Regions from separate parts of the Streptomyces tamarix genome, predicted to be linked through region 1. Evidence: riboswitches for the same ligand, from Rfam matches in the RefSeq annotation. Region 1 holds a riboswitch; each other region holds the start of a gene.
The links. A riboswitch is a leader RNA that binds a small molecule or an ion and turns the genes downstream of it on or off. The one in region 1 is predicted to bind cyclic di-AMP.
Positions count from the first base shown of each region.

Region 2: another riboswitch for cyclic di-AMP. It lies ahead of RND61_RS28680 (transglycosylase family protein); the one in region 1 lies ahead of RND61_RS29145 (M23 family metallopeptidase).
Region 3: another riboswitch for cyclic di-AMP. It lies ahead of RND61_RS17120 (M23 family metallopeptidase); the one in region 1 lies ahead of RND61_RS29145 (M23 family metallopeptidase).

Region 1 covers NZ_JAWCTQ010000056.1:5,196-8,393, reverse strand. The annotation lists gene RND61_RS29160 (XRE family transcriptional regulator) at 1-63, shown strand, start outside; gene RND61_RS29155 (DUF6126 family protein) at 82-237, shown strand; gene RND61_RS29150 (tyrosine-protein phosphatase) at 258-1,070, opposite strand; cyclic di-AMP (ydaO/yuaA leader) riboswitch at 1,632-1,787, shown strand; gene RND61_RS29145 (M23 family metallopeptidase) at 1,792-2,733, shown strand; gene RND61_RS29140 (SGNH/GDSL hydrolase family protein) at 2,895-3,198, shown strand, end outside.
Region 2 covers NZ_JAWCTQ010000053.1:26,407-29,604, forward strand. The annotation lists gene eno (phosphopyruvate hydratase) at 1-324, opposite strand, end outside; gene RND61_RS28680 (transglycosylase family protein) at 647-1,333, opposite strand; cyclic di-AMP (ydaO/yuaA leader) riboswitch at 1,337-1,506, opposite strand; gene RND61_RS28685 (transglycosylase family protein) at 1,767-2,786, opposite strand; gene RND61_RS28690 (cytochrome P450 family protein) at 2,900-3,198, opposite strand, start outside.
Region 3 covers NZ_JAWCTQ010000019.1:83,724-86,921, reverse strand. The annotation lists gene RND61_RS17125 (M16 family metallopeptidase) at 3-1,370, shown strand; cyclic di-AMP (ydaO/yuaA leader) riboswitch at 1,571-1,733, shown strand; gene RND61_RS17120 (M23 family metallopeptidase) at 1,747-2,517, shown strand; gene RND61_RS17115 (GntR family transcriptional regulator) at 2,743-3,198, shown strand, end outside.

The sequences.
Region 1 (3,198 bases):
ACCCTCCTGCAGAGCTCCGCCGCCGACCTGTGCCTCGGCGGCGGCCCCGCCCAGCGCCACTGAGACGACCGAGAGGTACGCGTGTCCGAGCCGGAGAACCCGAACCCCATCCCCAGCACCCAGGAGCGGTGGATCAACCGCAACCTCGTCATACGGCTGTTCGCCTACCTGGTCGCGGGCCACCTCTTCGCGGCCTTCCTCTACCTGCTCTTCCTGCTCGGCGGCCAGAACCAGTAGCCGCCCGGCCCGCGCGGACCTCAGACGTCGAGCAGGCGCTCGCGCAGCCGGTCGCGGGTCTCGCCGCTCAGGCCGAGCCCCTCGCCGAGGTACCGCTCGGTGGAGCCCCAGGTCTCCTCGATCGTCGCGTACGCCGTGTGCAGGTACTCGGCGCGCGCGTCGAACAGCGGGCCGAGCAGCTCCATCACCTCCGGGGACATCCCGGCGGGCGACGAGTCGCTGCGGCGGACCTTGTACCGGCGGTGCGGGTCGTTCGACTTCAGGTAGTCCGCCTCGATCGCCTCGCGCTCCACGCCGACCGCCAGCAGCACCACCGCCACGGACAGACCCGCGCGGTCCTTGCCCGCCGCGCAGTGCATCAGCGCGGGCACGCTGTCCGCGGCGAGGGCGTGCAGGACCCGGCTGTGCTCCGCGGTGCGCTCGACGACGATGCCGCGGTAGGCGGCCCGCATCCGCGCCGCCGCCTTGCCGTCCCCGAGCAGGTCCCGCAACTGGTCCAGGTCGCCGTTGCGGACCATCCCCCAGAACTCGGCGCCGTCGGCCGGGTCCGTCAGCGGGATGTTGACGTTACGCACCCCGGGCAGCTCCACGTCCGGGCCCTCCAGCGCCTGGTCGGCGGCGTTGCGGAAGTCGAAGACGGTGTGCAGCCCGAGCGACGTCAGGAACGCCGCGTCCTCCTCGGTGGCGTGCGCGAGGTGCCCGCTGCGGAACAGCACCCCGGGCCGCACCCGGCGCCCGTCCACGGTCGGCAGCCCGCCCACGTCACGGAAGTTGCGGACGCCGGTCAGCTCCGGCTCGGCGGTCGACGGGAAGGACGGCAGCTGCTGCGTCACGGGAGCTCCTCCGTGTCTGGCGTCGGCGACGGCCGCCGACGAGGTAGCGGTCCGACGATACGACATCGCTTCCCCGGGCAAGGATCCGCCGCGGGGTGGGTGCGGCGCACCGTCCCGCCGGTGGCGCGCGGGTGGCGGGACGCCCTGCTCCCCACCGTGGCCGCGTCCTGTTCCGGCGTGGTTCGCCCAGGGGAGCCAGGCGGCTTCGGCGCGATGATCGTCCGCTTGTGTCGTTGTTGATCCGATGATCACGTAAGAGGGATTCTGTCGCTTCTGTCCGTATTGATGGAGTACGTCATAACGCGCCCTGGAAACAAGGGGGATGGGCTCCACCGCGTGAGCAGCGTCATAAAGGTGACGGATCGTATCCGGTGGCGCCGCCTGGAATCCCCGCGCCACACGGGAATTCATGATCCGTAATCCACGGAGGGTGACCGGAATTCCCCGAAGAATTCCCCGGCGTGAATGAGCGGGGGCAACCATCCGCTTGTTCCCGTCGTCCCCACTCGTTTACGGTCCCGTTCCAGCCGGGCGGATCGCCGAATCCTGCCGCCGCCCCGGAATTCGCACCCACCCACGTGTGGCAGGAGCGGGGGAACCAGGTAGGCCGCCGTACGGGAATTCCCGTACGGCTCGGGGTGAAGTCGCGCCACCCGCGCGGCCGGGCAGCTCCAGCCCGAACCCGACAGCTCACCTCGCAGGCGCCGGAGAGGAATTCGCCATGCCCGCCAAGGGTAAGCACCGCCGTATCAAGTCCAGCCCGCTCACGCGCGGTTTCGTCGCCGCCGGAACGGGCGGTGCCGCCATCGCCCTCCCGCTCCTCGGTGCGACCGGCGCGCACGCCGCCGCCCCCGCCACGGCCCCGGCCGCCGCCCCCGCGCAGACGGCCGCCGTCGCGTCCGCCGCCGGGACCGCCAAGCCCGCGCCGCGCGTCTACACCGTCGTCGCCGGCGACTACCTGGCGAAGATCGCCCACAACAAGAACGTCGAGGGCGGCTGGAAGAAGCTGTACGCCGACAACCGCGAGGCCATCGGCGACGACCCGGCGCTCATCCACCCGGGCCTGAAGCTCACCCTCGGCGCCAAGGCCACCGCCAGGGCCGACGACTCCCGCGGCGAGCGCGCCTCCCGGTCCGCCGCCAAGACCCAGGCCCCCGCCGAGGTCCAGGCCCCCGCCGAGGCGAAGCCCGCGGCCGACACCCCGGCCGAGGCCGAGACCCAGGCCCCGGCCGAGACCCAGACGCCCGCGCAGAGCGGCTCCGGCTTCACCGCCCCGGTCTCCGCCGGCATCACCACCCCGTACCGCGCCTCCGGCTCCATGTGGTCCTCCGGCTACCACACGGGCGTCGACTTCGCCGCCTCCTCCGGCAGTACCGTCAAGGCCGTCGGCCCGGGCACCGTCGTCTCCGCCGGCTGGAGTGGCGCGTACGGCAACGAGGTCGTCATCAAGCACGAGGACGGCAACTACTCGCAGTACGCCCACCTGTCCTCCCTCTCCGTCTCCGCCGGCCAGACCGTCGGCGGCGGGCAGCAGATCGGCCTGTCCGGTTCCACCGGCAACTCGACCGGCCCGCACCTGCACTTCGAGATCCGCACCAGCCCCAGCTACGGCTCGGACGTCGACCCGCTGGCCTACCTCCGGAGCCACGGCGTCAGCATCTGAACCTGACGCGCGCGTCACCGCGAACCGCCGCCGCCCGGCACCCCGCGAGGGTGCCGGGCGGCGGCGCGGTGGCGGAGATCACGCCCCGTCAACCCCTCCTTACGGTCGCGTAGGTCACATCCCACGGTGGATGATGTGCTGCCGTGGCAGACGATTCGACGATGGGGGAGAACGACGTGATCGGGTCGTACACGGCGATCGGCGACAGCTTCACCGAGGGCGTGGGGGACCCGGGCCCGGACGGGCGGTTCCTCGGCTGGGCCGACCGCCTCGCGGTCCTGCTCGCCGACCGGCTCCCGGAGGGCCGGGAGTTCCGGTACGCCAACCTCGCCGTGCGCGGCAGGCTCCTCGACCAGATCGTGGAGGAGCAGGTGCCCCGGGCCAAGGAGCTCCTCCCCGACCTGGTGACCTTCTGCGCCGGCGGCAACGACATCATCCGGCCCGGCAGCGACCCCGACGACGTGG
Region 2 (3,198 bases), on a different contig from region 1:
GGCGCCGAGGGAGGACTTGTCCGGGGTGGCGTCCAGGTCGAACATCGCCTGGTCGATCAGCCGCTGCTCGGTGGCGTCGTAGCCGACGAGCTCCGGGCCGATCTGCTCGATGACGGCGAGCACGGCCTTCTCGACACCCTTGCCGAGGTAGCGGTCCTTGTCACCGTCGCGGAGCTCGAGGGCCTCGAACGCACCGGTGGAGGCACCGGACGGGACGGCAGCACGGCCGGTGCTGCCGTCGTCGAGGCCGACCTCGACCTCGACCGTGGGGTTGCCTCGGGAGTCCAGGATTTCCCGGGCTACGACGACGTCGATGGACGGCACGAGCATCTCCTTCTGGGATGTGACGCATGGAGTGCAGGATCTTTGGCCTTGCGGCAAGAGCCTAACCGCCCCGGAGGGCCGGGGCCCGCGACCGCCCGCCCGCTGGGACGAAAAAGGGCACGAAGCGGTGGATTACGGGGTGAACGGCCGCCACTCCTACTGGACGGTAACCACCTTGAGCGCCCCCGTTCTCATCCGTCCTGGATCGGTTTGCCCCGAAACGGGGAGGCCCCGGCTCGCCGCGTACGGGGGATGCGCGACGAGCCGGGGCCGGCTCGGGGGGAGCGGCCGGCCGGGTGGGTCCGGCCGGACCGCCTCCGGGTCAGCTCAGGTGGAGCTGCTGGCCCGGGTAGATGAGGTCGGCGTCGTCGACGATGTCCTCGTTCAGGTCGAACAGCTTCTTCCAGCCGCCCTTGACGCCCTCGGCCGTGGCGATGGAGCTGAGCGTGTCGCCGGCCTTGACCTCGTACTCGCCGTCGCCCTTCTCGACCTTCTCGCCGGTCGGGGTGGTGACGGTCTCGGCCTTGGCCTTGGGGGCCGCCGCCTTGGGCTGGGCCGGCTTGGGCGCGGTGCGCTGCTCGCTGCGCGTGGTGGGCTCCTCGGCGGTGCGCTCGGCGGCGGCGCCGCCACCGTACGGCGCGTTGGACAGGCCGACGCCGCAGACCGGCCAGGCGCCCTTGCCCTGGCCCGCAAGGACCTTCTCGGCGATCTCTATCTGCTGGGCCTTGCTGGCCCGGTCGGCGGTGGAGGCGTACTGCGTGCCGCCGTACGCGGCCCACGTGGAGGCCGAGAACTGCAGGCCGCCGTAGTAGCCGTTGCCGGTGTTGATGGACCAGTTGCCGCCGGACTCGCACTGCGCGACGCGGTCCCACTCGGAGGCGGTCGCGGCGCTGGCGGACGTGGCGCCCATCAGCGGGGCGGCGACGGCCACGCCGGTGATGCCGGCGAACGCGACGAGACGGACGGCCTTGGACGGGCGACGGTGCTTTCCCTTGCCGGAATTCAGCATGGCGGATCTCCTCACCGACGCCTGCGAGGTGAGCTGTCGGGTTCGGGCCTGGTGAGTGCCCGGCCGCGCGTTGGGCGCGCGGCTTCACCCCGAGCCGGTTCCGGTCGTCTCTCAACGGCCGGGCCCGGCACTTACCTTGGGTCCCCCGCTCCTGCCTACGGCGCTGGAAGCGTCGACTGTTCCCGTCGCCCGGCGGCAGGATTCGGCGTTACCGGTCGGACGGGGCCCGCGGTGGCGAGCGGTATCGACGGTAAGCACAGACCCGCCCCAAGTTCAAAGGGGGACATCCGGGTCAATCCGCCCCTACGCGCCTGCCTCTTGCGGGCGTTTGCGCAGGTAGGGGCGGAGACGGACGGATCGGGCGGCGCAGGGGCGCGAGTTGGGGCAAAGAGACTCTTGTCTCACTTCCGAGAAACGGACATTCGGCCCGTAACTATCCCTCGTTCACGCCCAGATCGAGGCTCTGGCCAGGGAGGATGAGGTCGGGGTCGGTACCCACGGTCTCGCGGTTCGCGTCGTAGAGCGCCGGCCAGCCGCCGGCCAGCTCGTGGGTGTCCGCGATGGCCCACAGGTTGTCGCCGGGCTGGACGGTGTACGTGCCGTCCGCGGCGAGGCCCTCCGCCGTACGTGCCGTTCCGTCACCCCGCGAGGTGTGTCTACCGTTTTCACGCCCACTGACCGTATTGTCGGATTCAACGGACTCGCCGGACCCGCCGGATTCGCCGGACTCATCGGTGGCGCCCGGAACCGTCGGAGCGGTCGCGGCCTCCTCCTTGGCCGGCTCGCCGCGGTGCCTGCCCGTGCCGGAGGCGGAGCCGCCCGTGCCGCCGTCGGCCGCGGGCGCGTCACCGGAGGCGGCGGGGTCCGCGGGGTCGTCGGAGGGCGTGGCCGTCGCGTCCGGGGCGGCGGGGGCGGTGGTCTTCCCGCCGCCCTCGGCCGTGCCGGAGGGGGTCGTGGCGCCCTCGGTGGCGGCCTTCGCCGGCGCGGCGGGCTCCTTCGACGCCCCGGCGTCCGCACCGGTGCCCGCGGACGGCTCCGGCGTGGCGCCCGGGCCGGTCTCCGCCGGGGCGGGGTCGCCCGCGCCGGCCAGGCCCGCGATGGGCGCGCAGGTCTCCCACGCGGCGGAGCCCCGCGCGGCGAAGACCTTCTCCGCGACGGCGATCTGCTGGGAGCGGCTGGCGAGGTCGGCGCGCGGCGCGTACGCCGTGCCTCCGTACGCCTGCCAGGTCTCCTGCGAGAACTGGAGGCCGCCGTAGTAGCCGTTGCCGAGGTCGGCGCTCCACATGCCGCCGGTCTCGCACTCGGCGACCCGGTCCCAGGTGGCGGCGTCGGCGGCGGACGCGGTGCCCGCGCCGAGCAGCGGCAGGGCGATCGCCGATCCGGTCACCCCCGCGGCGACGACGAGGGCGGGAGCCTGACGGGGTCGACGGTGTCGTCCGTTCCCGGAGCGCATGCGTTGGACCTTTCGCGTGACTGCTGAGGTGACGGTGAACGTAGCGGCATTCGAACGCCAGTCACAAGTCGATGCAGGGGAGATTACGCGAACATCACAGAGCTGATGGTTCGTCAGATCCTTTCGGGGGTGAACTCCACCGGGAGGGTCCGCAGCCCGCGCATGATGAGCCCGCCGCGCCACCGCAGTTCGTCCGGATCGACGGCGAGGCGCAGGTCGGGCAGGCGCGTCAGCAGCGTGGCCAGCGCGGCCTGCCCCTCCAGCCGGGCGAGCGGCGCGCCCAGGCAGTAGTGGATGCCGTGCCCGTACCCGAGGTGCTGGTTGTCGGTCCGCCCGAGGTCCAGGGTGTCCGGGGCGTCGAACCGCTCCGGGTCCCGGTCGGCCGCGGCGAGGACGACGAGGACGGGGTCGC
Region 3 (3,198 bases), on a different contig from region 1:
CCATGGAGTTCCACCCGCGGCCGAAGCCGGGCACGCCCCGCGTGTGGGCCTTCCCCGCGCCCGAGCGGGGCGAGCTGGGCAACGGCCTGACGGTGCTGCGCTGCCACCGCCCCGGCCAGCAGGTCGTCGCCGTCGAGATCGTCCTCGACGCCCCGCTGGACGCCGAGCCGGAGGGCCTCGACGGCGTCGCCACCATCATGGCGCGCGCCCTGTCGGAGGGCACGGACAAACACACCGCCGAGGAGTTCGCCGCCGAGCTGGAGCGGTGCGGCGCCACCCTGGACGCGCACGCGGACCACCCCGCCGTGCGGGTCTCCCTGGAGGTGCCGGCCTCCCGGCTGCACAAGGCCCTCGGGCTCCTCTCCGACGCGCTGCGGGCGCCGGCCTTCGCGGACGACGAGATCGACCGCCTCGTCCGCAACCGCCTCGACGAGATCCCGCACGAGACGGCCAACCCCGCCCGCCGCGCCGCCAAGCAGCTCTCCGCCGAGCTGTTCCCGGCCTCCTCGCGCATGTCCCGGCCCCGCCAGGGCACGGAGGAGACCGTCGCCCGGATCGACTCCGCGGCCGTACGGGCCTTCTACGAGGCCCACGTCCGCCCCGCGTCGGCCACCGCGGTCGTCGTCGGCGACCTGACCGGCATCGACCTGGACGCGCTCCTCGACGACACGCTCGGCGCGTGGACGGGCGGCGCGCCCCGCCCGCGCACGGCGTCGCCCGTCACCGCCGACGACACCGGCCGCGTCGTCATCGTGGACCGGCCGGGCGCCGTGCAGACGCAGCTCCTCATCGGCCGCGTCGGCCCCGACCGGCACGACAGCGTGTGGCCCGCGCAGGTCGTCGGCACGTACTGCCTGGGCGGCACGCTCACCTCCCGCCTGGACCGCGTCCTGCGCGAGGAGAAGGGCTACACGTACGGCGTGCGGGCCTTCGGGCAGGTCCTGCGGTCCCTGCCGGACGGCACGGGCGCGGCGATGCTCGCCATCAGCGGCTCCGTCGACACGCCCAACACCGGCCCGGCGCTGGACGACCTGTGGAAGGTGCTGCGCACCCTCGCGGCGGAGGGGCTCACCGACGCCGAGCGCGACGCCGCCGTGCACAACCTGGTGGGCGTGGCCCCGCTCAAGTACGAGACGGCGGCGTCCGTCGCCGGCACCCTCGCCGACCAGGTCGAGCAGCACCTGCCGGACGACTTCCAGGCACGGCTGTACCGGCTCCTGGACGCGACGGGCACGGTGGAGGCGACGGCGGCCGTCGTCAGCGCCTTCCCGCCGGACCGCCTCGTCACCGTCCTCGTCGGGGACGCGGCGCAGATCAAGGCGCCGGTGGAGGCGCTGGGCATCGGCGAAGTGACCGTCGTCACCGGCTGATTGACGGGGCGGAACCCCGTCGTCCACCCGGACGGCGGGGTTCCGTTCTTGCTCGGACTTATGTCCGTTTTGTTGGAGAGGTTGGGTGTCTGTTCTGTGGCGTGCGCTACAAAAAAGCGTGTCTGTTTGGTGATTGAAAGATCAGCCGCATAGCGTCTTAGGCGCTGTCCGCCCCCCGTACCCGCCGCACCCGCGGCACCGGGCAGCGATCGCCGAATCCCCGTCGGGCGTGAGCCCGGGGAGCCGGGGACCCATGTCCCCTGGGGTGAATCGGACGCCTTCGCCACCGCGTGGAGGGGCCCGTAGGAGACCTTCCTGCTCCGAACCCGTCAGCTAACCCGGTAGGCGAGAGGGAAGGAAAGGACACGTTCCCTTCATGGCGTTCACCCGTTCCACCGGGAAGCACCGTGCCCCGAGCCGAGTGAGCCGCAGGAGCGCCCACGTCGCCGGCGCCGCCGCCCTCGCCACCTCCGGCGTCATCGGAACCCTCGCCTCCCCGGCGTTCGCCGCGGACGCGGAGCGCGCCTCCCTGGAGGACACCGGCCTCAACCAGGCCATCGCCGGCTACGAGCTGGCCGACGAGGTCGAGGACCAGGCCGCCGCCCAGGAGCTGGCCGCCGAGGTGGCCGAGCGCCAGGCGCAGGCCGAAGCGGCGGCCGAACGCCAGGCCGAGGCCCGGGTCCAGGCCGCCCGCGAGGCCCAGGAGCGCGCCTCCCGCGAGGCCGAGCGCAAGCGCCTCAACTCCTTCCAGCTCCCCGTGGCCGGCTCGTACGTCTCCACCCCCTACCGGGCGGGCGGCTCGCTGTGGTCCTCCGGCAGCCACTCGGGCGTCGACTTCCACGCCCCGTACGGCTCCGCCGTCGTCTCCGTGGGCCTCGGCACGGTCGTCGAGGCCGGCTGGGGCGGCGCGTACGGCAACAACGTGGTGATCCGGATGCACGACGGCACCTACACGCAGTACGGCCACCTCGCCTCGATCGGCGTCGCGGTCGGCCAGACGGTCATGCCGGGCCAGCAGATCGGCATCTCCGGCTCGACCGGCAACTCCACGGGCCCCCACCTCCACTTCGAGGCCCGCACCTCCGCCGAGTACGGCTCCGACGTCGACCCGGTCTCCTACCTCCGGGCGCGCGGCGTCGACGTCTGACCCGCCCCGCTCCGCGAAGGCCCCGGCTCGGTCACCGAGCCGGGGCCTTCGCGTCGCCCCTCCGCCTTCCCGCCGCCCGCAGTCCACCGCCCCGGCCAAAAATTCACCATGGATTACGGCCCGGGATCGGAAAATGCCCTTCGTTGCAATAGAGTCACCGAACAGCGTCGAACTATTGGGTGTCGCGCGGATTAAACGGTGGGCGGAGCGATTCGGAGGTTCGGTATGCGCATTCCCGCGCACTCGGTGTGTACGGCGATCCGGGCGGACATCGTCTCCGGGGTGCTGCCGCGCGGCAGCCGCCTCGCCGAGGAGCAGCTCGCCCGCCGCTACGGCGTCTCCCGCGTCCCCGTCCGCGAGGCGCTGCGGACCCTGGAGTCGGAGGGCTTCGTCGTCTCGCGCCGCCACGTCGGCGCCTGCGTGGCGGAGCCGACCGAGCAGGACGCCGCCGACCTGCTGGAGATGCGCACGCTGCTGGAGCCGCTGGGCGCCGCCCGCGCCGCCCAGCGCCGCACCGAGGCCCACCTCAAGGTGCTGCGCGGCCTCGTCCGCCTGGGTCGGGAGGGGGCCCGCCGCGGCCAGGGGGAGGACCTGCGCCCGCTGGGCGACTGGTTCCACGAGACGCTCGCCCAGGCGTCGGCCAGCCCCGGCCTGACCTCGCTGCTCACCCAGCTGCGCCAC